Regions from separate parts of the Escherichia fergusonii ATCC 35469 genome, predicted to be linked through region 3. Evidence: riboswitches for the same ligand, from Rfam matches in the RefSeq annotation. Region 3 holds a riboswitch; each other region holds the start of a gene.
The links. A riboswitch is a leader RNA that binds a small molecule or an ion and turns the genes downstream of it on or off. The one in region 3 is predicted to bind thiamine pyrophosphate.

Region 1: linked by a shared signal. The riboswitch ahead of thiB (thiamine ABC transporter substrate binding subunit) and the one ahead of thiC (phosphomethylpyrimidine synthase ThiC) in region 3 are both predicted to bind thiamine pyrophosphate.
Region 2: linked by a shared signal. The riboswitch ahead of thiM (hydroxyethylthiazole kinase) and the one ahead of thiC (phosphomethylpyrimidine synthase ThiC) in region 3 are both predicted to bind thiamine pyrophosphate.

Annotation. Positions count from the first base shown of each region.
Region 1 is NC_011740.1:87,647-90,923, forward strand. Features, by position in the region: gene thiP (thiamine/thiamine pyrophosphate ABC transporter permease ThiP) at 1-1,205, opposite strand, end outside; gene thiB (thiamine ABC transporter substrate binding subunit) at 1,181-2,164, opposite strand; TPP riboswitch at 2,195-2,294, opposite strand; gene sgrR (DNA-binding transcriptional regulator SgrR) at 2,328-3,277, opposite strand, start outside.
Region 2 is NC_011740.1:2,234,498-2,237,774, reverse strand. Features, by position in the region: gene EFER_RS11010 (putative fimbrial-like adhesin protein) at 1-558, shown strand, start outside; gene rcnB (Ni(II)/Co(II) efflux transporter accessory subunit RcnB) at 610-948, opposite strand; TPP riboswitch at 1,239-1,335, shown strand; gene thiM (hydroxyethylthiazole kinase) at 1,368-2,156, shown strand; gene thiD (bifunctional hydroxymethylpyrimidine kinase/phosphomethylpyrimidine kinase) at 2,153-2,953, shown strand; gene EFER_RS10990 (glycoside hydrolase family 25 protein) at 3,021-3,277, shown strand, end outside.
Region 3 is NC_011740.1:3,851,620-3,854,896, forward strand. Features, by position in the region: gene nudC (NAD(+) diphosphatase) at 1-674, opposite strand, end outside; gene rsd (sigma D regulator) at 769-1,245, shown strand; TPP riboswitch at 1,297-1,397, shown strand; gene thiC (phosphomethylpyrimidine synthase ThiC) at 1,478-3,277, shown strand, end outside.

The sequences.
Region 1 (3,277 bases), 820 kb from region 3:
TGTGGCAGGCCGATGGTGTTGTTGAGCAGTAAAAAGAAGCCCGTTGCCAGCACAATCCCCGGCATAGCGAGGATCAACATGCCGCTCATCTCCAGCGCCTGGCCCGCCAGCATTTTTTGCCGTGCCCGCAATTCGCGACTGCTCCATAGCAGCATCATGGTCAGCACCACGCACAATACGCCTGCCGCCAGCGCAATACGCAACGAGGTCCACAGCGCCTGCCACAGCACCGGTTGTGCCAGCACCTCTGGCAACTGGCGATTTACCCCATCGACAATCACCGCCAGTAACGGTGGCAGCAACAGCAGCAGCGCCAGCACAATTAACACCGTGTCGCAAATGCGGCTATGCAGACGGTCGTCCGGGTCGCGCCAGCCTTGCAGCAGCGTGGTGCCGGGCGCAATGGCTTTACTTAGTCGCTGACTCAACAGCACCAGCCCAAGGCAACATATCATCTGGATCAGCGCCAGCATCGCCGCGCGGGCAGGATCGTAGTCGTAACTCAGCGCCTGATAAATAGCCAGCTCGATAGTGGTCGCCTGCGGACCACCGCCCAGCGACAGCACGGTGGCGAAGCTGGCGAAACAGAGCATAAAGATCAGCGCAGCAACCGGCGGGATTTGGCGCCGTAACCACGGCCATTCAACGAAGCGGAAAAAATGCCAGCCGCGCATGCCAAGCTGGGCAGCAAGCTGACGCTGTTCGCCGGGAATGTTTTCCAGTGCCTGGAGCAATAAGCGGCTCGCCATCGGCAGATTAAAAAATACGTGCGCCAGCAAAATGCCTTGCAGGCCGTAGGGCGAAAAGGTCCACTCCAGACCGAGCGATTGGCAGAGTGATGCCAGCCAACCCTGGCGACCATAGACGCTAAGAATGCCGAAAACAGCAACCAGCACCGGGAGGATCAGGGTCATTGCGCACAGACGCAACAGCGCCAGCCGTCCCGGAAAGCGCCTGCGGTAGAGGGCGCGGGCGAGGAATATTGCCGGTACGACAGAGATCAGCGCCGAGAGAAACGCCTGCCAGAAGGAAAAGCGCACCACATGCCACAGGTAGCTGTCCTGCCAGATTGCCATCCAGTCACCCTGCGGCGCGTTCCACCACAGGGCGAGAAACGCCGCCAGTGCGACCGCCACCACAAGCGTAGCGGCGCTTACACCTGGAATTAACCAGCCGGGAATTAACGGCTGACGGCGCGTTGCCATTCGCTAATCCATGCCTGACGTTGTGCCGCCACTTCGGCTGGCGTGAACTCTAGCGTGGTTGCTGGTTTGGTCAGTTGTTCAAACCCGGCAGGCAGCGTGACGTTTGCCACCGGATACATCCAGTTGCCGGTTGGGATCGCATTCTGAAAAGCCGGAGAAACCATAAACTGGAGGAATTTCTGCGCCAGCTCCGGCTGCTTGCTGGCAGCGGTGCGGGCGGCAACTTCCACTTGCAGATAGTGACCTTCGCTGAAATTCGCGGCGGCGTAGTTATCTTTCTTCTCTTCGAGAATGTGATAAGCCGGAGAGGTGGTGTAACTTAGTACCAGATCGCTTTCGCCTTTTAAAAACAGGCCGTAGGCTTCGCTCCAGCCTTTGGTGACCGTGACCGTTTTCTTCGCCAGCTTCTGCCAGGCCTGCGGGGCGTCATCGCCATAGACTTTTTGCATCCACAACAGCAGACCCAGGCCCGGCGTACTGGTACGCGGATCCTGATAAATCACCCGCCAGTTTTGATCGCTTTCAACCAATTCTTTCAGGCTTTGCGGCGGATTTTTCAGTTTGTTCTTGTCATAGACGAAGGCGAAATAGCCGTAATCAAACGGGACAAAAGTGTCATTATTCCAGCCACCGGGAACATTAAAGGCATCCGCTGCCACACCGCTTTTAGCAAAAAGCCCGGTTTTGCTGGCGGCGTCTAACAGATTGTTATCCAGCCCCAGCACCACATCGGCTTTACTGTTTTTGCCTTCCATCCGCAGACGGTTGAGAAGCGAAACGCCATCTTCCAGCGCCACCAGTTTGAGTTCGCAATTACAGTCGGCTTCAAAGGCTTTTTTCACCACCGGACCAGGCCCCCAGTCGGCGGCGAAGGAATCGTAGGTATAAACAGTCAGAACGGGTTTAGCGAAAACAGGTGCTGTACAGAGCAACAGCAGGGGAAGATATTTTTTTAACACTTTGCACCTCAAAGAAGAGTGGCAAAGGACTTGAGAAGGAGCCTCAAATCCCTTCGCCGGCGTTATCCGGATCAGGTTCGACGGGTATTTTCTCAGCGCACGCGTCTGCGTGGCACCCCGTTGAGAACGGCGTTAGTGTAGTGATTTTGTTATCAACCAGCAATCATGGATCCGGTGGTGCAAACCACGCGGATTTAAAATCGAACCAGCCGAGAGTGTTCATGCGCAGGCCGCGCATACTGCGTTGCCCCTGAATGATCAGCCAGTGGTGGATGAGCGGCACCATTGCTTTGCTGGCGACCAGTTGCTGGCACCAGTTCGCCAGGTTCATTTCGCCATTGCGCCAGCGGGCGGCGTCGGCTTGCCAGTCGATCGGAATACAGTGTTGTAGCAGCGGCACTTCGCACAAATGCGCGAACAGCGAAAAATCCAGCGGCAGCGTAAAGTTGGCGCTGTTAAGCCAGATGTCGCTTTCGATCTCTCCTTCGTGCCACTGATCGTAGCTGATCTCTTTGATTTCCAGCGTGACCTGGTGACTTGCCAGAATCTGCTGCATGATCCTGGCAATCACCCGATGCTCACTATGATCCTGATAAAAGGTCAGGGTGAGGCTTTCCAGTCCGGCAGGTTTTTCGCTCTGTAGGATATGGGCATGGTGCCAGCGCGGCAGCAGACCGTAGGCCGGAAACCACAGTTGCTGGTACTGCTCTTCGGCAAAATAGACCAGGTTGGTGGGGGAGAGAACATAGCTTACCCAGTCTCTTACCGCCTGATTCGCCCCACGATGGGTGCGGCTGTCGAACAGTAAATAATAGCAACCTTCCTCCAGGCGGCTTTCAATCTCTTTTTCCTCGCCCTGAGGCCCTTCAAGCATCAGTCCACAGGCTGGCTCGTCGGCACTTTCCGGCAGAACCCAGACGTTTACTTCGTCGATTAATGCGCGATAACCGAAGAAGTCATCGAATGCCTGAATTTTCAGTTGATTGCTGCTGTTGCGGAGCACCGCATACGGACCGGTGCCGATGGGATGGCTGGCAAAGTTACTGAGGGTTTCCCATTCGCGCGGCAGGATCATCGCCGGAACTTGCCCCAGCAGTAACGGCAACCAGCGGT
Region 2 (3,277 bases), 1.6 Mb from region 3:
GTGTTCGGCAAAGGCTGGAATACCTGTATTACAAATTACCGAAACGCACTGGCCAGGGTTGGCGGATTCTATTCCTCAGATTTACGAATAACCTGGAACAGAAAGCAATCTACCTGTAAACCGCAAGACCTGAGCATAACTTTGCCAAATACCACACTTTCTGAGTTGCCTCAGTCAGGAAAAAGTACAACCAGTGCCACTGAAAATATCAAACTGCAGTGCGATAACTTGTTTGGTGAGCGAAAACAATCCACGCGTAAAATGACGGTTTATCTTTATAGTAGTGATTTAATAACCAACAGGAATGATGTTCTGAAAGGTGATGAAAATAACGCTGTTGGATTTGTGCTGGAGTCAGGAACAAAACAGTTAACGATTGGTGTTAATGCAGGTAATGTTAGTGGCATTAGTAGTTTATGGGAAGTTGCTAAAGCTGGATATGTGGGCAGCAATGAAGTGCAGATACCTATTACAGCCAGGTATTATGTTCTTGATAAAAGTAAAGCCAAACCAGGCGACCTTAAAGCAACCGTTATTATCGCAATGAAATATGATTAAAATATCAGGAGTAGTAATATTTTATTCCCCCTCTGGATGAGGGGGATTTTTTTATCGATGGTAAAAAATTTCGCCATCGTAGGCTTTAATAATTTTGCCATCAGTGTCGTTAATCAACACGTAAGCACCGCCCATATAAGTCCAGTGTGTGCCAGCGGCGGGTGCTGGTAAGTTACGCAACTGCCACTGCTTTATGTTGTATTCATTAGTACGGTATAACGCCGGTACGGTATCGCCAGGCTTAAAATGCTTGAAATCAGCAATGAAGCTGCTTAATTCGTATTTTGCAATACCTGAAGTATTGCCTGAACCTGTTGTCGTCGGTGCGGCCCATGCAGCACTTGTTGCCAGCAGTACTGCACCCAGCAACATGTTAGTTTTCACACCCATATTCACTCCACTTTCCGGGTCTTCAAATCAGTCGGGTATCATTTCTGTCATGCATGATCCTGACAAGAAATATTTTGTTAGGATTCTACTGATTGCGTAAAAAGTGTAAACGATAGCACCCACAGGCGGCATAAATTATTTTTATTTTCCCTGCAAGGCTAACAGTTTAGGAATCATCCAGGCCGATTTACATTGGATTATCAAGGCAGTATCCTTGTTATCGAAGCCAAAATTATACGCTAAATAATTTCAGTCGCAGCACATGCAACTTGAAGTATGACGAGTATAGCTTCAACGACTCGGGGTGCCCTTCTACGTGAAGGCTGAGAAATACCCGTATCACCTGATCTGGATAATGCCAGCGTAGGGAAGTCAGACACTGCTCGTGTCCCTTCTTTCACGCGGGCAGGAGCTAAAATATGCAGCCTGACCTGCTAAGCCGCAAAACTGCGGCGTTAACATTACAAAAATTTCACACGCTATCGCCACTTACACACTGCATGACCAATGATGTAGTGCAAACTTTTACTGCCAACACTTTGCTGGCGCTAGGTGCTTCCCCCGCAATGGTGATTGAAACAGAAGAAGCCAGCCAGTTTGCTGCTGTTGCCAGTGCATTGTTAATAAATGTTGGCACTCTCACCCAAGCGCGTGCGCACGCAATGCGTGCAGCTGTAGTCCATGCAAAACGGGTAAAAACCCCCTGGACGCTGGACCCGGTAGCTGTTGGTTCGCTTGATTATCGACGCCATTTTTGTACAGAGCTTTTATCACTTAATCCTGATGCTATTCGGGGGAATGCCTCCGAAATCATGGCATTAGCAGGTGTCAGCAATAGTGGGCGCGGTGTTGATAGCACGGATGTGGTAGCGAACGCGTTACCCGCTGCAGTTATGCTGGCTCAGGAAACTGGTGCAGTGGTAGTGGTTACTGGCGAGGTTGATTATGTTACCGATGGACGACGAACTGTCGGCGTTGGCGGCGGTGATCCTTTAATGACCAAGGTTGTGGGAACTGGCTGTGCATTATCGGCAGTGGTTGCTGCCTGTTGCGCATTACCGGGCGACAGACTGCTAAATGTTGCTTCTGCATGCAGTTGGATGAAGCAAGCAGGAGAACGAGCCATTGTCAGAAGCCAGGGGCCGGGCACATTTGTGCCGTATTTTCTCGACGCACTCTGGCAGATGACTCAGGAGGTAGAGGCATGAAACGGATTAACGCTCTGACAATTGCAGGCACTGATCCCAGTGGTGGTGCAGGAATTCAGGCAGATCTCAAAACGTTCTCTGCACTTGGTGCTTATGGTTGTTCGGTAATAACCGCCCTGGTAGCGCAAAACACCCGGGGCGTGCAATCGGTGTGTCGCATAGATCCTGATTTTGTCGCCGCGCAGTTGGATTCGGTGTTCACTGATGTGCGAATCGACACCACTAAAATCGGTATGTTGGCGGAAACCGATATTGTTGAAGCGGTGGCAGAACGGTTGCAACGTTATCAGATCCAAAACGTGGTACTCGACACCGTTATGCTGGCAAAAAGCGGCGACCCTCTGCTTTCACCTTCGGCGGTTGCCACGCTGCGCAGTCGATTATTGCCACAGGTTTCATTAATAACGCCAAACTTGCCCGAAGCAGCCGCATTGCTTGACGCGCCACACGCGCGCAACGAACAGGAAATGCTGGAACAAGGACGAGCGCTGTTAGCGATGGGCTGTGGCGCAGTGCTGATGAAAGGCGGTCATCTGGATGATGAGCAAAGCCCGGACTGGCTGTTTACCCGAGAGGGGGAACAACGGTTTACTGCACCGCGCATTATGACCAAAAACACTCACGGCACTGGTTGTACGCTCTCTGCGGCGTTGGCTGCACTACGCCCGCGCCATACAAACTGGGCTGACACCGTACAGGAGGCAAAAAGTTGGCTTTCTGCCGCGTTAGCGCAGGCCGACACGCTGGAAGTGGGGCACGGAATTGGTCCGGTTCACCACTTCCACGCCTGGTGGTAAACACCGTAATATAGCTGCTTTGGATTTTTTTCAGCCTGCTTGTGCTGAAAATGCAGGGATGAAGCCAATGCAGCTATGGATTGCCAGTCGTAAAAGATTTACCGCCTTACTTTGTGCCCTTGGGCTAATTTCCATCGTGGCGATTTATCCCAGCCAGACGGTTAATTTTTTCTATTCCACAGCAATTCAGATCAAAGACTATATTCACTTTTATGGTTACCGCCCGGTCAAATCTTTTTCTATTCGTATTCCTGCCAGTTACACCATTCACGGAATAGATGTTTCGCGCTGGCAGGAGCGGATCGACTGGCAGCGGGTGGCAAA
Region 3 (3,277 bases):
CAGTTCGCCTCGAGCAGCTCTTTCGGATCAATCACGATGTCGCCGCTATCATATTCCGCCATAAATGCGGTCATCAGCGACTGGGGAAACGGCCACGGCTGGGAAGTCACGTACCGCAAGTTTTTAACTTTAATTCCGCTCTCTTCCATCACTTCCCGCGCGACCGCCTGCTCGAGGGTTTCGCCCACTTCGACGAATCCGGCAAGCACCGTATGGACACCGTTACGATGGCGGGTATGCTGGGCGAGGAGGATCGAATCATCGCGACGGATGGCAACAATAATGCAGGGTGCGATTTGCGGGTAGTAACGCTCACGACAATGGCTGCACAGCATCGCCCATTCGGTTTTGCTCGGATACATTTCATGCCCGCAGTAACCACAGTATTTATGCGATCGGTAAAACTCCGCCAGTTGCACGCCACGTCCGGCCAGTTGAAACAGCCTAACATCGAGATCAATGACCTGACGTACCGACCCCATATCGTGACGCCGCTGCTGTTGTACTAACCAAACAGGTTCCCCCTGCCATTCGCCGATTTGTAGTGCGCGCTGACCCACAAGATCGAAATTTGCCGCTTCGCCATATGGCAATTCTCCCTTCGGCAACCATAATTTTTGTTCATGGCTGACGACCCACCAGCCGTGATCTAATTTTTCAATTATACGATCCATAGCTCTTGCACTACCTTTGCATCACTGGCATGTTTAACATGGTTTTTACATTTCTCACTGAGCAGTTTTTGAATACAAACTTGCGGAGTCAATCATGCTTAACCAGCTCGATAACCTGACGGAGCGCGTCAGAGGAAGTAACAAACTGGTTGATCGCTGGCTACATGTACGTAAGCATCTGCTCGTGGCTTACTACAATCTGGTTGGCATTAAGCCTGGCAAAGAATCGTACATGAGGCTAAACGAAAAAGCCCTTGATGATTTTTGTCAGAGCCTGGTCGATTACTTGTCTGCCGGACATTTCAGTATTTATGAGCGCATTCTTCATAAACTGGAAGGCAATGGGCAACTCGCACGCGCCGCGAAGATTTGGCCACAACTCGAAGCCAATACCCAACAGATTATGGATTACTACGATTCCAGCCTGGAAACCGCTATCGATCATGATAATTACCTTGAGTTTCAACAGGTTTTATCTGACATCGGCGAGGCCCTGGAAGCGCGCTTTGTGCTGGAAGATAAGCTGATTCTGCTGGTGCTTGACGCCGCCCGCGTCAAATATCCTGCTTGAGTTCTGCGCTGTTAACGCGTAATTTACATTCAACGCCCCGTTTGCGGGGCTAATTTCTTGTCGGAGTGCCTTAACTGGCTGAGACCGTTTATTCGGGATCCGCGGAACCTGATCAGGCTAATACCTGCGAAGGGAACAAGAGTTAATCTGCTATCGCATCGCCTTTGCGGCGATCGTCTCTTGCTTCATCCGTCGTCTGACAAGCCACGTCCTTAACTTTTTGGAATGAGCTATGTCTGCAACAAAACTGACCCGCCGCGAACAACGCGCCCAGGCCCAACATTTTATCGACACCCTGGAAGGCACCGCCTTTCCCAACTCAAAACGTATTTACATCACTGGCACACACCCCGGCGTGCGCGTGCCGATGCGTGAGATCCAGCTTAGCCCGACGCTAATTGGCGGCAGCAAAGAACAGCCGCAGTACGAAGAAAACGAAGCGATTCCGGTCTACGACACCTCCGGTCCGTATGGCGATCCACAGATCGCCATTAACGTGCAGCAAGGACTGGCAAAACTGCGCCAGCCGTGGATCGATGCGCGCGGCGATACCGAAGAACTTACCGTGCGCAGTTCCGATTACACTAAAGCGCGACTAGCAGATGATGGCCTCGACGAGCTACGTTTTAGCGGCGTATTAACCCCAAAGCGCGCCAAAGCAGGACGCCGCGTCACCCAACTGCACTACGCCCGCCGGGGCATCATCACGCCCGAAATGGAATTCATCGCCATTCGCGAGAATATGGGTCGCGAGCGCATACGTAGCGAAGTTTTGCGCCACCAGCATCCGGGAATGAGCTTTGGCGCACGTCTGCCGGAAAATATCACCGCGGAATTTGTCCGTGATGAAGTTGCTGCCGGACGTGCGATTATCCCGGCCAACATTAATCATCCGGAATCGGAGCCGATGATTATTGGTCGCAACTTTCTGGTGAAGGTTAACGCCAATATCGGCAACTCGGCAGTCACCTCTTCCATCGAAGAAGAAGTGGAAAAGCTGGTATGGTCTACGCGCTGGGGGGCGGATACAGTGATGGATCTTTCCACCGGTCGCTATATTCACGAAACTCGCGAATGGATTTTGCGTAACAGCCCGGTGCCGATTGGTACAGTGCCGATCTACCAGGCGCTGGAGAAGGTTAATGGGATCGCTGAAGATCTTACCTGGGAAGCGTTCCGGGACACGCTGCTGGAACAGGCCGAGCAAGGTGTGGATTACTTCACTATCCATGCGGGCGTGCTACTTCGCTACGTGCCGATGACCGCGAAACGCCTGACCGGTATCGTCTCTCGCGGCGGTTCGATTATGGCGAAATGGTGCCTCTCCCATCATCAGGAAAATTTCCTCTATCAACACTTCCGCGAAATTTGTGAAATCTGTGCCGCTTATGATGTTTCGTTGTCGCTGGGCGACGGCCTGCGCCCCGGTTCTATTCAGGACGCCAACGATGAAGCGCAGTTTGCCGAGCTACATACGCTGGGCGAACTGACCAAAATCGCCTGGGAATATGACGTGCAGGTGATGATTGAAGGTCCTGGGCATGTACCGATGCAGATGATCCGCCGCAATATGACCGAGGAGTTAGAGCACTGCCACGAAGCTCCGTTCTATACCCTCGGGCCGCTAACTACTGATATTGCGCCGGGTTATGACCACTTCACGTCGGGGATTGGCGCGGCGATGATTGGCTGGTTTGGCTGCGCGATGCTCTGTTACGTAACGCCAAAAGAGCATCTGGGTCTACCTAATAAAGAAGATGTTAAGCAGGGGCTTATCACCTATAAGATTGCCGCCCACGCCGCCGACCTGGCGAAAGGGCATCCGGGCGCGCAAATTCGCGATAACGCCATGTCGAAAGCCCGCTTCGAATTTCGCTGGGAAGACCAGTTTAATCTGGCCCTCGACCCGTTTACCGCCCGCGCTTATCACGATGAAACCCTGCCGCAAGAGTCCGGCAAAGTCGCCCATTTTTGCTCCATGTGTGGGCCGAAATTCTGCTCGATGAAAATCAGCCAGGAAGTACGTGATTAC